4 regions of the Paraburkholderia sp. FW306-02-B genome follow, and region 3 is predicted to be linked to each of the others. Evidence: predicted binding sites of a transcription regulator. Region 3 holds the regulator's gene; each other region holds the start of a gene.

Region 1 (3,937 bases), 1.1 Mb from region 3:
GGCGGCGCGCGCGGATGTGCACCTGCAGCGCGTGTAGCGGCGCGAGGCCGCGCGACAGGCCGAACCACACCAGCAGGATCGCCAGCGGCAGGATCACGAACTGCGGCAGGATCACACCTTTGATGATGTCGTTGGCGAGCTGGCTGCGTTTGTCGAGCGTCTCGGCGACTTGCACCAGTACGGGTTGCGCGCCGGGCGTCTGTGGAAACTCGACGGTTGTATAGGCGACGCGGATATCGTTGCCGCGCAGCACGTCGTCGCGAAATTCGACGAGGCCGGGCTGCGGCCGGTCTTCCTCGTGCGGCAGCGGCATGTCGCGCTCGCCGCCCACCAGCTCGCCGCGCGTGCCGAGCACCTGATAGAACACGCTATCGATGTTGTCGGCGCGCAGAAAATCGCGGGTAGAGTCGGGCAGCGCCAGCTCCGCCACGCCGTTGACCGGATGAATCTGGCGGGCGAGCACGTAGGCGTCGGTTTCGAGCGCGCGATCGAACGGCCCATTGGCGATCGACTTGGCGACCAGATAGGTGACCGCGAGGCTCATCGGCCATAGCAACAGCAGCGGCGCCAGCATCCAGTCGAGAATCTCGCCGAACAGCGAGCGCGGGCGTGCCAGGGCGGCGGCTTCGGTCTCGTCGGGCGGGGCGAACGGGTTGGCGTAGCGCTCGTCGCGCGCCTCGTCGAGGTCCGCCGCGTGCGCCGTGGCGCGATCTGCGCGTGCGGACATGGCGCCCTCTATTTGTAGTGGTGGCTCGCCGGCGTCGCGCCGGACGGAGGCGAGGAGGGCGGCTCGGGGTCAGCCGCAGGCGTTGCAGTCGTGTTCGCATTGGCCGGCAGCGTGGCTTTCTCAAGACAATATCCCAGCCCGCGCACGGTGATGATGCGTACGCCGCTCGGCTCGATTTTCTTGCGCAGCCTGTGTACGTAGACCTCGATCGCGTTATTGCTGACTTCTTCGCCCCATTCGCACAGATGGTCGACGAGCTGTTCCTTCGACACCAGCCTGCCGATCCGTTGCAGCAGCACTTCGAGCAAACCCAGTTCGCGCGCCGACAGGTCGATCACCTGCTCATTGACATACGCAATCCGGCCGACCTGATCGAACGACAGCGAGCCATGCCGCACCACCGTCGGGCCGCCGCCGGCGCCGCGCCGCGTCAACGCGCGCACGCGCGCTTCGAGTTCGTTCAGCGCGAAGGGTTTGGCCATGTAATCGTCGGCGCCGAGGTCGAGTCCTTTGACACGTTCGTCGACGCTGTCCGCAGCCGTGAGGATCAGCACCGGCACGGTCGAATTGCGCGCGCGGAGGCGGCGCAGCACCTCGAGCCCGGACATGCGCGGCAGGCCGAGATCGAGAATCAACAGGTCGAACGTTTGCATCGACAGGGCAGTGTCCGCCTCGACGCCGCTCTTGACGTGATCGACAGCATAGGCCGATTGGCGGAGTGATCGAACCAGACCGTCCGCGAGTATGCTGTCGTCTTCGGCAATCAGAATTCGCATGGTGCGCCAGCCTGGGCTCTGCCGGCACCGTGGGGTGTCCCCCGGGCGCACAGCGGTCTCCGAAAATTATTGTGGGTAGTTTGGGCGGCGCGGCGGTAAAAATGCGCGTTCGCATGAGAATCGCGCTTGCCAAAACTACTGTTTTTTTATACAGTGTCTGAGTTTAGTGTGCTGTCCGTGATGAATGGGCTGCACATCTGCCTCAGACGCCGTTCATCATAGCAAAGGACGATTCATGGAAGAAAGCAAGAAAGGCTCGGCTGGACTGACTGCTGAAAAAAGCAAGGCACTCGCTGCCGCGCTTGCGCAGATCGAAAAGCAGTTCGGCAAAGGGTCGGTCATGCGGCTCGGCGCAGGTGAGGTAATCGAAGACATCCAGGTGGTCTCAACCGGATCGCTCGGCCTCGACATCGCGCTGGGCGTCGGCGGTTTGCCGCGTGGCCGTGTGGTCGAAATTTATGGCCCGGAATCGTCCGGTAAAACCACGCTGACGCTGCAAGTCATCGCTGAAATGCAGAAGATAGGCGGCACGGCAGCGTTTATCGACGCGGAACACGCGCTGGACATCCAGTACGCGAGCAAGCTCGGCGTGAACGTGAACGACCTGCTGGTTTCGCAGCCGGACACCGGTGAACAGGCGCTCGAAATTGCCGACGCACTGGTGCGCTCGGGCTCGATCGACATGATCGTGATCGACTCGGTCGCGGCACTCGTGCCGAAGGCTGAAATCGAAGGCGAAATGGGCGACTCGCTGCCGGGTCTGCAAGCGCGTCTGATGTCGCAAGCGCTGCGCAAGCTCACCGGCACGATCAAGCGCACGAACTGCCTCGTGATCTTCATCAACCAGATCCGCATGAAGATCGGCGTGATGTTCGGCAACCCGGAAACCACCACGGGCGGCAACGCGCTGAAGTTCTACGCGTCGGTGCGTCTGGACATTCGCCGGATCGGTTCGATCAAGAAGAACGACGAAGTGATCGGCAACGAAACGCGCGTGAAGGTCGTCAAAAACAAGGTGTCGCCACCGTTCCGCGAAGCGATTTTCGACATCCTGTATGGCGAAGGTATTTCGCGCCAGGGCGAAATCATCGACCTCGGTGTGCAAGCGAAGATCGTCGACAAGGCTGGCGCCTGGTATAGCTACAGCGGCGAACGGATCGGTCAGGGTAAGGACAACGCGCGCGAATTCCTGCGCGAAAATCCGGACATCGCCCGTGAGATCGAAAATCGTATCCGCGAATCGCTGGGCGTGAATGCAATGGCGGACGCGGTGACCGGCGCAGGCGCCGAAGTCGCGGACGAAGAGGAGTAACCGTCGCGTGATACGCAAGGGCCGGCCGTTGTCCAATGCTGGACGTCACGCGGGCGGCCCGCGTGACGACGCCGATCCCTTCGAATCCTTCGGCGCACATGATCGCGCCGCAGGTCGGGGCGCGCAGTCTGAGTCTTCCGCACAAACCGCCTCGGATCCTTCCGAAACCACCTACACCCGCTCGCGTCGCACACCTGGCGAAGCGAAACCGGAAGACAGCGGTGCGAAAAAATCCCAACACCCAGCCCGTTCGCTAAAAGGTCGCGCCCTTGGTTATTTATCGCGGCGCGAGTACAGCCGGTCCGAACTCGCGCGCAAGCTGAAGCCGTTTGTCGAAGAAACCGATTCGCTCGAAACCTTGCTCGACGCGCTTGAGACCGAAAACTGGCTGTCCGATTCGCGTTTCGCGGAAAGCCTGATTCATCGGCGCTCGTCGCGGTTGGGCGCGAGCCGGATCGTTGGCGAGTTGAAGCAGCACGCAGTCGATCAGACTCTGGTCGAAGAAGCCAGCGCGCAATTGCGCGAAACCGAGTTGGCTCGTGCTCAAGCCGTATGGCGAAAGAAATTCGGTCAGCTTCCCGAAACGGCCGTTGACCGGGCTAAGCAGGCGCGTTTTCTGGCGTCGCGAGGTTTCTCCGGCACGACGATCGGCAAAATTCTCAAAGGTATCGACGAGGAATGGAGCAGCGACTAGCTACGTCGTCCCGCCGGGCGGCCCTGCGTATTCCGCCCTGTCTCAAATACCCAGTATGCTAAAATTCGTGGGTTTTCCAATCCGGCCTTTCTTTCCCGCATGCCGCTCTCCCCGCCAGTGTCCCGTCAGTTGCGCCACCGTCGCGCAATCAGAGCGGAAGCCTATGAGCGAGCCGATGGCCTGTGGGATGTGGAAGCGTGCTTGACCGACGAAAAACCGCGCGATGTGGTGCTAGCGTCGGGTGTTCGGCCCAAGGGTCAGCCGATCCATGAACTCTGGCTTCGCATCACCATCGATCGCAAGCTCAATGTCGTCGACGCGCAAGCGTCGTCCGACTGGGTGCCCTATCCAGGTTTGTGCCAAGCCAGCAATCCCGCCTACCGTGCCCTCATCGGGCTCAATCTGTTCCACAACTTCCGTCGCGATGC
Region 2 (3,937 bases), 1.4 Mb from region 3:
CCGGTGGTTCTGTATGGAAGGGCCATCGCTCAACGGATAAAAGGTACTCTGGGGATAACAGGCTGATACCGCCCAAGAGTTCATATCGACGGCGGTGTTTGGCACCTCGATGTCGGCTCATCTCATCCTGGGGCTGTAGCCGGTCCCAAGGGTATGGCTGTTCGCCATTTAAAGAGGTACGTGAGCTGGGTTTAAAACGTCGTGAGACAGTTTGGTCCCTATCTGCCGTGGGCGCTGGATATTTGAAGGGGGCTGCTCCTAGTACGAGAGGACCGGAGTGGACGAACCTCTGGTGTACCGGTTGTCACGCCAGTGGCATCGCCGGGTAGCTATGTTCGGAAGAGATAACCGCTGAAAGCATCTAAGCGGGAAACTCGCCTTAAGATGAGATATCCCCGGGGCTTCGAGCCCCTTGAAGGGTCGTTCAAGACCAGGACGTTGATAGGTCAGGTGTGGAAGCGCAGTAATGCGTTAAGCTAACTGATACTAATTGCCCGTAAGGCTTGATCCTATAACAGGTGTGTCTCGACCAGCGTTAGCGCTTTAGCTGTCGGCCGGAGTGAGTGCTTTAGCACTTGCTCCGGGCCCATGCAAAGCCCTTACTCTGGTCCGATCCCCGAAGGGGATGCGTGTGAACCCCCAGATGGGGTAGCAGAACACACAGGTTGAGATCGATGTTGTGCCGGAAACAACACAACTCCCTCTGGTGAGCATCACCAGAAACTACTTCTTCCCGATTGGTTGTGCTGTTCCCAAAGAACAGTACGGCAACAAGTCATGCCTGATGACCATAGCGAGTCGGTCCCACCCCTTCCCATCCCGAACAGGACCGTGAAACGACTCCACGCCGATGATAGTGCGGATTCCCGTGTGAAAGTAGGTAATCGTCAGGCTCCCATGCAAGACCAGAAACCCCACCCCGCAACGGTGGGGTTTCTGCGTTTACGGCCCGAAAACCGCAACGCAAAAAAGCCCTCCATTGCCGTGTACATACACCGCGCTATAGCATCCCCGAGCCCCTCCGCAGCAGCCAAATCCGGCTTTCCCCCCATGCGTAGCCGCAGCCCCAAAAACAGCAATCGCTGCGCCGCATAAAACCTGCAAACGACAAGCCGCGTGAGCTTCATCGCCCACCCTAAATGTCCCTCTGTACGCACCGCGCAGCGTCGTTCCGTCTTAACATCCTTCTCAAAATACTGTATAAATATACAGTGAAAATTTGCCGTCTGATGCTTGCCCGATGCCGGGTGGGGCAGAGCATTACCCATTGAAAGAGCGTGTCTATGGCAGCAGCAATTCAGCTTGCGACGACCGCACTGACGCCGCAATTGCGGCGTCAGGTGTGGCAGGGCAATGAGCTTGCCGAGGCGGACTCGCGAGTAATTTCCAGCGGCTACGCCGCGCTGGATCAACTGCTGCCGGGACAAGGCTGGTCGGCCGGCGGCCTGACGGAGCTACTGATCGAACATGGCGGAGTGGGCGAGGTGCGCCTGCTCGCTCACACGCTTCGGCATCTTACGACGCAAGCCGAACGGCACGTCATGCTCGTGGCGCCGCCTTACCAGCCATGTGCCGCGGCACTGAGGGCTTGGGGTGTCGATGTCGGGCGAGTCCTATGGGTGCGCCCGGGTGAAGACCAGTCTCTATGGGCCGCGGCTCAAGCATTGAAACAGGATGGCATCGGCGCGGTACTGGTGTGGCTACCGAATGCGCGCGCCGATAAGGTTCGGCGTCTGCAAGTGGCAGCTCAGGAGTCGGCATCGCTGGTATTTCTGATCCGTCCTGTTGAAGCCGCTACGCAATCTTCGCCGGCGCCATTGCGGATGATCTGCGAACCACTTTTGCCGGCCAATGCGCAGACGATTAACCGTCGCCAATGGTTGCAGGAGATCGGCATCTCGATCGATATCTTCAAGCGTCGCGGCCCGCCGCTAGCAGAGCCTCTGCGTCTCATTTTGCCGTTACAAGGCGTCGTGTTGCCGGAGAACGGGGGCGTTAGCAATCAAGGACGAGAGATCAATCATGTTGTGGATCGCAGTCACATTGCCACTCTTGTCGCTGGAAGCAGTGAAGCCTCTCATGCCGCTTCCGGATGGTTTGCCCGCCAGGTCGAATCGGCCTGAGCCGGGCGCCGACGCAAGCCAACTTCCCGTCGGCGAAGATGTCGGCGGTGGGTATTGCTATGCGCTGGCCGATCACGCACACATTCTGTTGCCCGATTTCGACGCATTGCGTGCCGGTGTGCATGCCGGTCATTCGCGCTCGTATGCATTGGCGTTGGCACCAGGTCTCAAAATGCTTGCCGCAGATACCACCCGTGAAACTCAGGCATTCGAAGCGATGGCGCTTGCATTGCTGATGTACACACCGAAAGTGTCGCTCGCCCACGCACACACGTTGCTGCTGGAAGTAGGCTCCGGTTTGAGATTATTCGGCGGCTTGCGAGTGTTGTTGTCGAGAGTATCCGCCACGGTGGCTGAATTCGGCTATACGACGCGCATCGCTTGTGCGCCGACCGCGTGGGGCGCGTGGTTGTTGGCGCAAGCGTGCGCCAATCGGCAGGGACAGCGTTGGCATGTAGTGAAGGAGACTTCGCTTGCGCGCGTCCTCGACCGTTTATCCGTGTCGTTGCTGCCGGTTGCGCAGGCGCATCGCGATGCGTTCTCGCAGATCGGCTGCGCTACGTTGGCCGATTTGCGTCAGTTGCCACGGGCGGGCGTCGTGCGACGTTTCGGCAGCGGCATTCTGGATCTGCTGGCGCAAGCGTATGGCACGCGCCCGGATCCACGCGAATCGTTTCGTGCGCCGGCGTCGTTTCATGCGCAACTGGAGTTGCCGTCGCGGGTCGATAACGCCGACGCACTGTTGTTTGCCGCGCGTCGGCTGATCGTGCAACTGGCCGGATGGCTGAGCGCGCATCATGCGGCGCTCAGTGGCTACACGCTATTGCTCGAGCATGAATTGGCGTTTCGTCATGCGCCGAAGACGTCGAGTCTGAAGGTCGCGTGGGCCGTACCGTCGCGCGATGCCGAACATCTGATCTGGCTGTTGCGCGAAAAGTTGAATCAGACCGTACTGGTGGCGCCGGTGATCGAGTTGAAGCTGATCGCCGATCAGATTGGCGAGTATGCGGGGCAATCGGACACCTTGTTTCCGATGCCTGAAACAGACGGCGATTCGATCGCGCGTCTGCTCGAACGCTTGGGCGCGCGATTGGGGCCGGAGAACGTGTTGCAGATGTCGGTGCAGAATGATCATCGGCCTGAGCAGGCAATGCGTGTCGAGCCGTACCAGGCACAAGCATTTTCACGCAAGAAGCGTTCGCCCGCCAAAGCCAGGGTGAAGATCAAAGCGGATAAAACCTGGCTGACGGATGAGTTGCAACATGCGGCATCTGAAGAAGATCACGCAGATGGCGATGCGGCAACACGATCGCCGCACAGCGCACGATGGCTAGATGAAATGGCGGGCGATAAAAGCAGCCGCACGTTCGCGACACAACCGGGCGATGCACAGGCCTCGCTCGATCTGCCCGACAGTGCGTTGCCGTCGCAACCTCGCCCTGTCTGGATGCTCGATAAGCCACTGCGTTTGATGATGCGCGACCAGCGGCCGATTTATCGTCGGCCGCTGAAAATGCTCACGCGTACCGAGCGGATTGAAGCAGGGTGGTGGGACGGCAACCGCGTCGAGCGGGATTACTACGTCGCGGCCGACGATCGCGGTCATATGTTCTGGGTGTACCGCGAACGTATTAGCGGCGAGTGGTATTTGCAGGGTTTGTTCGGCTGAGCATCATCATGGCAATTTCCCGCTTTCCATCCTCATCGGAGCAGGCGCTTGCGTCCCGCTTGCCGGCGTATGCGGAATTGCATTGCCTGACTAATTTCTCCTTTCTGCGTGGCGCTTCGCACCCGCACGAACTGGTCGGACAGGC
Region 3 (3,937 bases):
TCAGAACAACGATCAGCGGCCGTGTGGCGCTGCGTTTGGTGCGTGTCGAAACTGCCATCGAGTGGAGCTCTCTATCAAGGGTGGTCTAACGTGGACCGCGGCCACACGAAAACGATCCCACGCGATGCAATATCTGAAGAGGTGCGAGCGGGGCAACCGAAGGGCAACCGTGGGCCAACCGCAGGGCAACCACGCTCGCGCCCGACACCTCATTACTCGAACACCGCGCCGTGCACATTGGCTTCTTCAGCGATGCAGCGATCGATCATCCGGCACACGGCGTCTATCGTGCCGACCATGATCAACCGCGACGGCCCGTGATAGACGCGCACCGGCGCGCGCCGCGCCGGCTCGGCCGTATTCAGCCCCGAATTCAACGACACGCGAGCGAAAGCCGGCAACGACGACGGCAAGCTCGACGCGCGCGATGCGGGTTCGTCGAATAGCGATGGAGAGCTGGCCGTGGACGCCTCGATCAGCGAACAGGGCACCAGCTTGCGCAGATGGCGCAAACGACCGAACTGGCGAAAAGGCAGCAGGCGGGCAAGGCGTTCCATGAGTCTCTCCAGGCGATTCAACGTAGGGGCAGCGACGCGTTGGCGTCGGACAAGCGTTGGTAGAAGCAGGCGCTCAGAACTCGCCGGGGCGGATCAGCCCAACAGCGATGCCTTCCAGCGCGAAATCCGCACTGCCGGTCTGAACGAAGATGTTTTCGTAGTCGGGGTTCTCGGCGATCAGCTCGATGCCGTTCGGCCGGCGCTTCAAGCGCTTGACCGTCACGTCGTCGCCTAGGCGCGCGATGATGATCTGGCCGTCTTTCGCTTCGCTCTTCTTTTGCACCGCCAGCAGGTCGCCGTCGAAGATGCCGGCGTCACGCATTGACAGGCCGCGAACTTTCAGCAGGTAGTCCGGCTTGCTTGAGAACAGCGCCGGGTCGCACGCATAGTGCTGCGAGATATGTTCCTGCGCGAGGATCGGGCTACCGGCCGCGACCCGGCCGATCAGCGGCAGCGACAGTTGCATGATGCTGGCGTGCGGCAGCGTGAACTGATGCGGCGAATCTTCGGGGCCCGCCAGCAGACGGATGCCGCGCGACGCTCCCGCCGCGAGTTCGATCACACCCTTGCGGGCCAGGGCCCGCAGGTGTTCTTCGGCCGAGTTGGCCGAACTGAAGCCCAGCTCGGCGGCGATTTCCGCGCGGGTGGGAGGGAAGCCGGTGCGTTCGATGGCCCGGCGAATCAGATCGAAAACCTGCTGCTGTCGTGCGGTGAGTTTGGTCATGGCGCCACTGTATGTATGAACAGGTGACTGTATTTTTATACAGTATTCGGCGCAATTCAAGCTTTACTTTAAGTTCGTCGGCTGGTGTGGCGTTCCTGCGCCGCAGAAGGACGTTCCAACACCTGTTTTCGTGCCGCAACGCCTTATCCAGCTGTCATTACCACTTTTGCGTATTAAAAAATGAAGAAACATTATTTTTAATGATGAAAGCCCTTCGATAGACTGGCCTCCGAGTTGGCGCTCATGTGCACGTGACCGCGACGCAAAACAACACCACACGCTGTTTCAGCGGACTACAACGCGGAGAAAGTTGGCATGAACCATCAGGGCACGGGGCTGGCAGGCAAGACCGGAAAACTCATCGCGGCGCTCGCGTTCGGCGCGGCAACGGCTGTCGGCGTGATGGCGCAGGCGCACGCCGCCGACACGACGCTGCTGAACGTGTCGTACGACCCGACGCGCGAACTGTATCAGGACGTCAATCAGGCATTCGGCAAGGAGTGGAAGACGAAGACGGGCGAGTCGATCACCTTCAAGCAGTCGCACGGCGGTTCGGGCGCTCAGGCGCGTTCGGTGCTCGACGGTTTGCAAGCGGACGTCGTGACGCTGGCGCTGGCCTACGACATCGATGCGCTGGCCAATAAGGGTTTGCTGGACAAGGGTTGGCAAAAGCGTTTGCCGGATAACGCGTCGCCGTACACGTCGACGATCGTATTCCTCGTGCGCAAGGGCAACCCGAAGCACATCAAGGACTGGGACGATCTGACCAGGCCGGGCGTGTCGATCGTTACGCCGAATCCGAAGACTTCAGGCGGCGCGCGCTGGAACTATCTGGCTGCATGGGCATATGCCGAACATCAGCCGGGCGGCAACGACCAGAAGGCCAGGGAATTCGTCGGTAAGCTCTATAAGAATGCCGGCGTACTGGATTCGGGTGCGCGCGGCGCGACTACCAGCTTCGTGCAACGGGGCATCGGCGACGTGCTGATCGCGTGGGAAAACGAAGCGTTCCTGTCGCTGAAGGAATTCGGTCCGGACAAGTTTGAGATCGTCGTGCCGTCGGTGAGCATTCTGGCCGAGCCGCCGGTTGCGGTGGTGGACAAGGTGGTCGACAAGCACGGCACGCGCAAGCTGGCCGAAGCGTATCTGAACTTCCTGTATAGCGAGCAGGGTCAGGAAATCGCCGCGAAAAACTTCTACCGTCCACGTTCGAACAAGGTGCCGGCCGAGCTGACCGCAAAGTTTCCGAAGCTGAAGCTGTACACGGTGGACGACTCGTTCGGCGGCTGGGCGAATGCGCAGAAGACGCATTTTGCAGACGGTGGCGTGTTCGATTCGATTTACCAGCCGCAGTAAGACTGTCGATGCCTGAACCGGCATAGGCGGACAGACGCGGTAACCACTCGCCAAAAAGCGCGCCCGGCTGGCGCGCTTTTTGGCCAGCCAGAAGACAAAAAAAGCCGCGCGCATCAACCCTGAAAGAGTATCCAGCATGACGACGCTGACCTTCCGAAAACCGAGCGCCTTGCCCGGTTTTGGCCTGACACTCGGCATCACGGTGGCTTATTTGAGCCTCGTGGTGCTGATTCCGCTTGCGGCTACTTTTCTCAAGACGGCGACGCTCGACTGGAGTCAGTTCGTGCGCGCGGTAAGTTCGCCGCGCGTGCTCGCGTCGTATCGGCTGACGTTCTTCTCGGCGCTCGGCGGCGCATTGATCAATGCGGTGTTCGGCTTCCTGGTGGCGTGGGTGCTGGTGCGCTACACGTTCCCGTTCAAACGGCTCGTCGACGCGGTGGTCGATCTGCCGTTCGCGCTGCCGACATCCGTGGCCGGTATTTCGCTTGCGGCGGTGTACGCGGGCAACGGCTGGATCGGGCAGTTTCTCGAACCGCTCGGCATCAAGGTCGCTTTTACGCCGGCCGGCGTGCTGATCGCGTTGACCTTCATCGGTTTGCCGTTCGTCGTGCGGACCGTGCAGCCGGTGCTCGAAGAGTTCGAGCGCGAGCAGGAAGAAGCCGCCGCGTGTCTCGGCGCGTCGCGTTGGCTGACGTTCCGGCGCGTGGTGCTGCCGGCGGTGTTTCCGGCTTTGCTGACCGGCTTCGCATTGGCGTTCGCGCGCGCGCTCGGCGAGTACGGCTCGGTGATCTTTATCGCCGGTAACGTGCCGATGAAGTCGGAAATCACGTCGCTGCTGATCATCACCAAGCTCGAACAATACGACTACGCCGGCGCCACTGCATTGGCGGTCGTCATGCTGGTCGTGTCGTTCCTGATGCTGTTGTTCATCAATACATTGCAGTGGTATTTGCAGCGGCGCACGGGCCGCGGCGGGGCGGGCCCGGCGCCTGCCGCCGCGAGCGTCGCGGTGAACGGTCCAGTGAGCGGCGGAGGTGTGCAATGAGCCGCGATACTGTCGATGCCGTAGCGATCGCCGCTGCGCCGCGCGCGCCGCTCAACGTGGCTCGCCGTCCCGATCCGGTGACCGAGCCGCCTGTCGTGCGCTGGATTCTGACCGGCATCGCGTTGCTGTTTCTCGCGCTGTTTCTGGTCGTGCCGCTGGTCGCTGTGTTCTATCAGGCGTTGAACAAGGGCGTCGGCTTCTATCTGGAATCGCTCGCCGATCCGGATGCGCTCTCGGCGATCAAGCTCACCGTGA
Region 4 (3,937 bases), on a different contig from region 3:
ATCCTGCGGCGAGCCGCCGGGCTCCGGGAACAGCGATTCGCTCGGCGTGTCCGCTTCGCGGACGTCCTTTGCATCGAGGCGAACGGCGACGACCGGCGCGGCCAGTTCGACGCGGCCCAGCCGTTCTTTCAGCAGGCGCACGAGGTGTTCCTCGCGTGACGTCGGTTCGCCAAGCGCGATTTCGATTGCCGTCGGCGGTACCGCCGCGCGGCCGCGTTCATGCTCGAGCTCAAGTACAAACCGCGCGATCGCCAGCTGTCGCGCCGACAGCCAGCCGGTCATCTGCAGGATCAGCCGCCGCGCCGCGAACAGCACGGCTTCCGCATGCTCGATCCGGTCGGGCAGCTCGAGCCGTGCGCTGAAGGCGGGAGGCAACTCCAGCCATTCGTACACTTCCGGCGCCGCGCCCGTTGCGCGATCGAGCGCATCGAGCAGGGCCGCGCCGCAGCGCTTCTTGAGCCCTGCGCGCGGTAGTCGCCGGACGTCGTCGACCGTTTCGCATCCCAGTCCGTCGAACCATTCGGCGTAGGGGCGCGCAGGCGGCAGGGCAGGTAACGGCACGCGACGCAGCATACGGTCGACGGAGCGCAACGTGAGCGCGATGCCAGCCGATGACCGGGCGAAGAGCCACGCGGCCTGTCCCGTCGGCGCAACGGCAAGTGTCGCGGTCACACCGAACGCGCTCACCGTTTCACCCGCCCGCCGGCGCAGTGGCCGGATGCCACCGAAGAGGCGCAGGCTCGCCGAGACGTCGGCCAGCACGACCGACTCCTCCGCCAGCACCACGTGGGGGGTGAACTGCAGCAGGGCGAACGCCACGCCAAGAACAAGCTCCGCTTCACGGGTGAGATCACGTTCCCGGATGACCGCGTCGGGGGCGAGCGTCAACACGCCACCGCGGCGCATACCGGACACGATCCCGGCCGAGTGCGCCGCGCGGTCGAGCGCGACAACGCGGTCCTTCTCCAGCACGACAAACCCGGCCTCATGGCGTGGCGTCGACCAGCGCGGGCGAAACGACTCGAGGGCGAGGTGCGGCAGATGTACGCCGATCCAGAGTTGCATATCGGCTCAACAGGGCAGGTGAAGGTACGAGAGGAACGAAAACGGGTTCGTCGCGCTGCGGTCCGCGGCGCTTGACGAACGTCACTTCAATACCGCCCCTGGCGGCTCGCAGCGCAAGCCGCAGCGGCGCCGGCGACGTCGCCTGGGCGGCCGCAAGCGGGCGAAACAGAAACAGCAGCGTGTCCGAGGCCTGCGCGGCCAGATGCAGGCGCCGCAGCGCTTCCTGCCGGACTTCGGCCTGCCAGAAGAGCAGGGCGCCGCAGGTGCCGGCACGCAGGATCTGCTCGGCGGCCCACAGCGCATCAGCCGTGCGTGGTGCGCGCAGCACGCAGGCCTGTGCTGCGGGAACGCCCAGCCACGCCAGTCCGGCGGGTTGTAGCCGATGCGGCGGCTGCAGCAGCAGCAAGGGGCGGGACGCGACGGTCGCCAGTGCGGGCTGCAGCAGACGCAGTTCACCGCAGCCCGGCTGTGGTGTGAGCAGTTCGGTGAGCGCGCCCGCGGGCCAGCCGCCGCCCGGCAGCTCGGCGGTTAGCGCGGCGTGGCCGCACGGCACCACCCGATCGAAACCGGCGGCCAGCTGCGAGGCTCGCCAGAGCGCAGGGTGAATTTCTTCAGGGTGACGGGGCAGGGCGCTCATGGGGCAAGAATACTGTATAAATATACAGTGTCTAGTGTAGCGCTTATCCCGGAAAAATGTAAAAGGGGTGGTCCGGGGGCCACGGCCAGTTGCTGGCAAGCCGTTTCCGGCCGGCGCAAGATCATCTTTCTCAACTGGCGCGGCGGCTATGGCCGCTGCTTGCAGCGGTGTGACGACGTGATAGCTGGTGCCGCGAACCGTTGGCTTAACTTCAGGGGTGGGCGCCATACGCATTGTGGTCTTCCGCATAGAAGGATGTTGCTCGAGCGTGCAAAATCCAGCCATAAGTACACGCCCACGTTGTTCGGTTCGTCCGCTTACAAAGACGATACACCCGCGACTTCAAGATAGGATGCCTAACAAATGGCACTTACAATGTACTCGCCGGAGGAATTTCCTGGTCTCCCTTGCACGCACGCCACATCCGCACAAGGCATATGTCTGTATCACGTTTACACGGGGCGCAATGCGTGGCACTCGACCTGGATAAATCGTTACAACAACGAGTGCTTGCACGCGTCACGGCGAGAGGCCGAACTCTATGCTGAAACCTTGCGAAAAGAAGGCACAGTTCTTTACATCCAGGAACTTCCCGCACTCGTGGTTCGAAGCAAGGCAGGATGCTTGATTGCGACGCAAATCAATACAGATTCCCCGTTGCGGGTCTACAAGCCCTATTTCAAGATGGACGGCGGCACCGCGGAAAACCCGGAGTGGGGCATCCACTGGTTGCACAAGGACACAGATCTCAGCAGGATTGCGGATTCCTTAAGGCCGACCAGCAGTTGGTGGAGCGTTAGACCGCCCGCCCAGGACTCCGTGATTGTGCTAGCGTCCGAGAAGCCATTCTGCCGATTTGATCGCATACCCGATCAACCCACGCTTTTTCGCGGTTTTACTATTGGCAGTGGCTATCGGCTTGGGTGGGAAGCAACCAAACAAGCCCTTGACCCCGAGCCGGTTCGATATCTCGAACGAATGTTTTCAATTCCGCACCCAGTCATATTCCCGGCAGGCTTTGATTCAAGAATGCCTCTTGGAGGGAGGCAGGATTGAGTCGCGGTGACCTGGCGCGGGCAACGTTTTGAAATCAAAGACAGGTCCACGACGCGTTGTCGTGTCGCCTCAAAGAGACCTGACGGCACTGATCATAGCTGGCGAGGTAGTTCACGACGCCTCTCGAAAAACCGTCAGGTTACCTTGATTGCGTGTTGTATTCGTCGGTCTGTCGTAGTGAAAGACAGCAAGTATCTGATGCCTTGAATAACCCACGCTGGATGCGGAGAATCGCGGAAAGGACGCTCGATTCGGGAAACCGACTGAGGGAGAGGATTCCTTTGCTCCTTAATGTCGATTGATATTCAGATTGCATTTCTCCGACGCTGCGGTAATGCAGCATGCATCGCGGCACTGTAACAGTTCGTAAAAACCGCTCCTCTAGATAGTCCAGACAATTTATCTTTTGTGAATGGACCTTCACGACCACGAAGCGATCACCTTATTTCGGGCAACGTTTGAAACGCTAAGTCCGCGCTGGCAACTGTCTCATGATAGCAATGCCCTCGAACTTAGCCCGATTACCGGACCGGTCGCTGCAGCCGTTACGCTTTCAACTGAGCAGGCGGCACAAATCCGGGCACTTACTGGCGTCACGTCGAGCGTGACTGTCGACGCGCTGCTGTTTGAAAAGAGGTTTCGCCTGCACCTGGTCGGACGGAAAGTCGATCGGACCAGGTGGGCCGGAACGGCCTCTCCGAGCATTAATGCCGAAGCCATTGCGGGTGATCTGGCGCGCGGGCTGTCATTTGCAGAGACAGTCCTGTCGGAAGTCAATTCGCTTGTTGTGATTCTGAATCGCGATGGCACTATTCAACGGTTCAACCGGTTCGCCGAAGAGCTTTCCGGCCTCAAGGAAGCTGACGTAATAGGAAAAAATGCGTGGGACCTGTTCATGTCCGACGAGGATGGAAGTGAGTCCCGTCAGAACATAGAAAGGTTTTTCCAGCGCGGCGAGGCGTATGAGGTTGAACGGACGGTAAAAACGATCCGGGGTCCGCGGCTATTCCAATTCCGCAACAAGTTCGCCCGAACAAGTGAGCATCCTGATGACACGTTTTTGATTTGTTCAGGCATCGACATCACTGAAGAACGGCGGGCGCGCGATCGTCTGGCCGAGCTGGCCAACACGGATACGCTGACTGGCTTGCGGAACAGAAATTACCTGATGGACCGCCT

Evidence for each region. Region 3 encodes LexA, which represses DNA repair genes until DNA is damaged. Its sites were predicted from a motif close to ACTGTATNNNNATACAGT; they were not measured.
Region 1: recA (recombinase RecA) is a predicted target of LexA. The motif match lies at 1,641-1,658, and genes of this name have one in related genera.
Region 2: imuA (translesion DNA synthesis-associated protein ImuA) is a predicted target of LexA. The motif match lies at 1,196-1,213, and genes of this name have one in related genera.
Region 4: imuA (translesion DNA synthesis-associated protein ImuA) is a predicted target of LexA. The motif match lies at 1,714-1,731, and genes of this name have one in related genera.

What each region holds. Positions count from the first base shown of each region.
Region 1 covers NZ_JBYSXZ010000001.1:3,935,480-3,939,416, reverse strand. Annotated here, with positions in the region: gene AC3WOG_RS17530 (sensor histidine kinase) at 1-727, opposite strand, end outside; gene AC3WOG_RS17525 (response regulator) at 736-1,503, opposite strand; gene recA (recombinase RecA) at 1,739-2,815, shown strand; gene recX (recombination regulator RecX) at 2,823-3,509, shown strand; gene AC3WOG_RS17510 (DUF2889 domain-containing protein) at 3,609-3,937, shown strand, end outside.
Region 2 covers NZ_JBYSXZ010000001.1:1,388,932-1,392,868, forward strand. Annotated here, with positions in the region: rRNA gene AC3WOG_RS06115 (23S ribosomal RNA) at 1-511, shown strand, start outside; rRNA gene rrf (5S ribosomal RNA) at 781-893, shown strand; gene imuA (translesion DNA synthesis-associated protein ImuA) at 1,284-2,123, shown strand; gene AC3WOG_RS06130 (Y-family DNA polymerase) at 2,023-3,792, shown strand; gene AC3WOG_RS06135 (error-prone DNA polymerase) at 3,801-3,937, shown strand, end outside.
Region 3 covers NZ_JBYSXZ010000001.1:2,811,327-2,815,263, reverse strand. Annotated here, with positions in the region: gene AC3WOG_RS12440 (DUF2939 domain-containing protein) at 1-58, opposite strand, end outside; gene AC3WOG_RS12435 (hypothetical protein) at 213-557, opposite strand; gene lexA (transcriptional repressor LexA) at 631-1,281, opposite strand; gene AC3WOG_RS12425 (sulfate ABC transporter substrate-binding protein) at 1,597-2,637, shown strand; gene cysT (sulfate ABC transporter permease subunit CysT) at 2,774-3,682, shown strand; gene cysW (sulfate ABC transporter permease subunit CysW) at 3,679-3,937, shown strand, end outside.
Region 4 covers NZ_JBYSXZ010000004.1:86,423-90,359, forward strand. Annotated here, with positions in the region: gene AC3WOG_RS37170 (Y-family DNA polymerase) at 1-1,065, opposite strand, end outside; gene imuA (translesion DNA synthesis-associated protein ImuA) at 986-1,702, opposite strand; gene AC3WOG_RS37180 (hypothetical protein) at 2,066-2,758, shown strand; gene AC3WOG_RS37185 (diguanylate cyclase domain-containing protein) at 3,171-3,937, shown strand, end outside.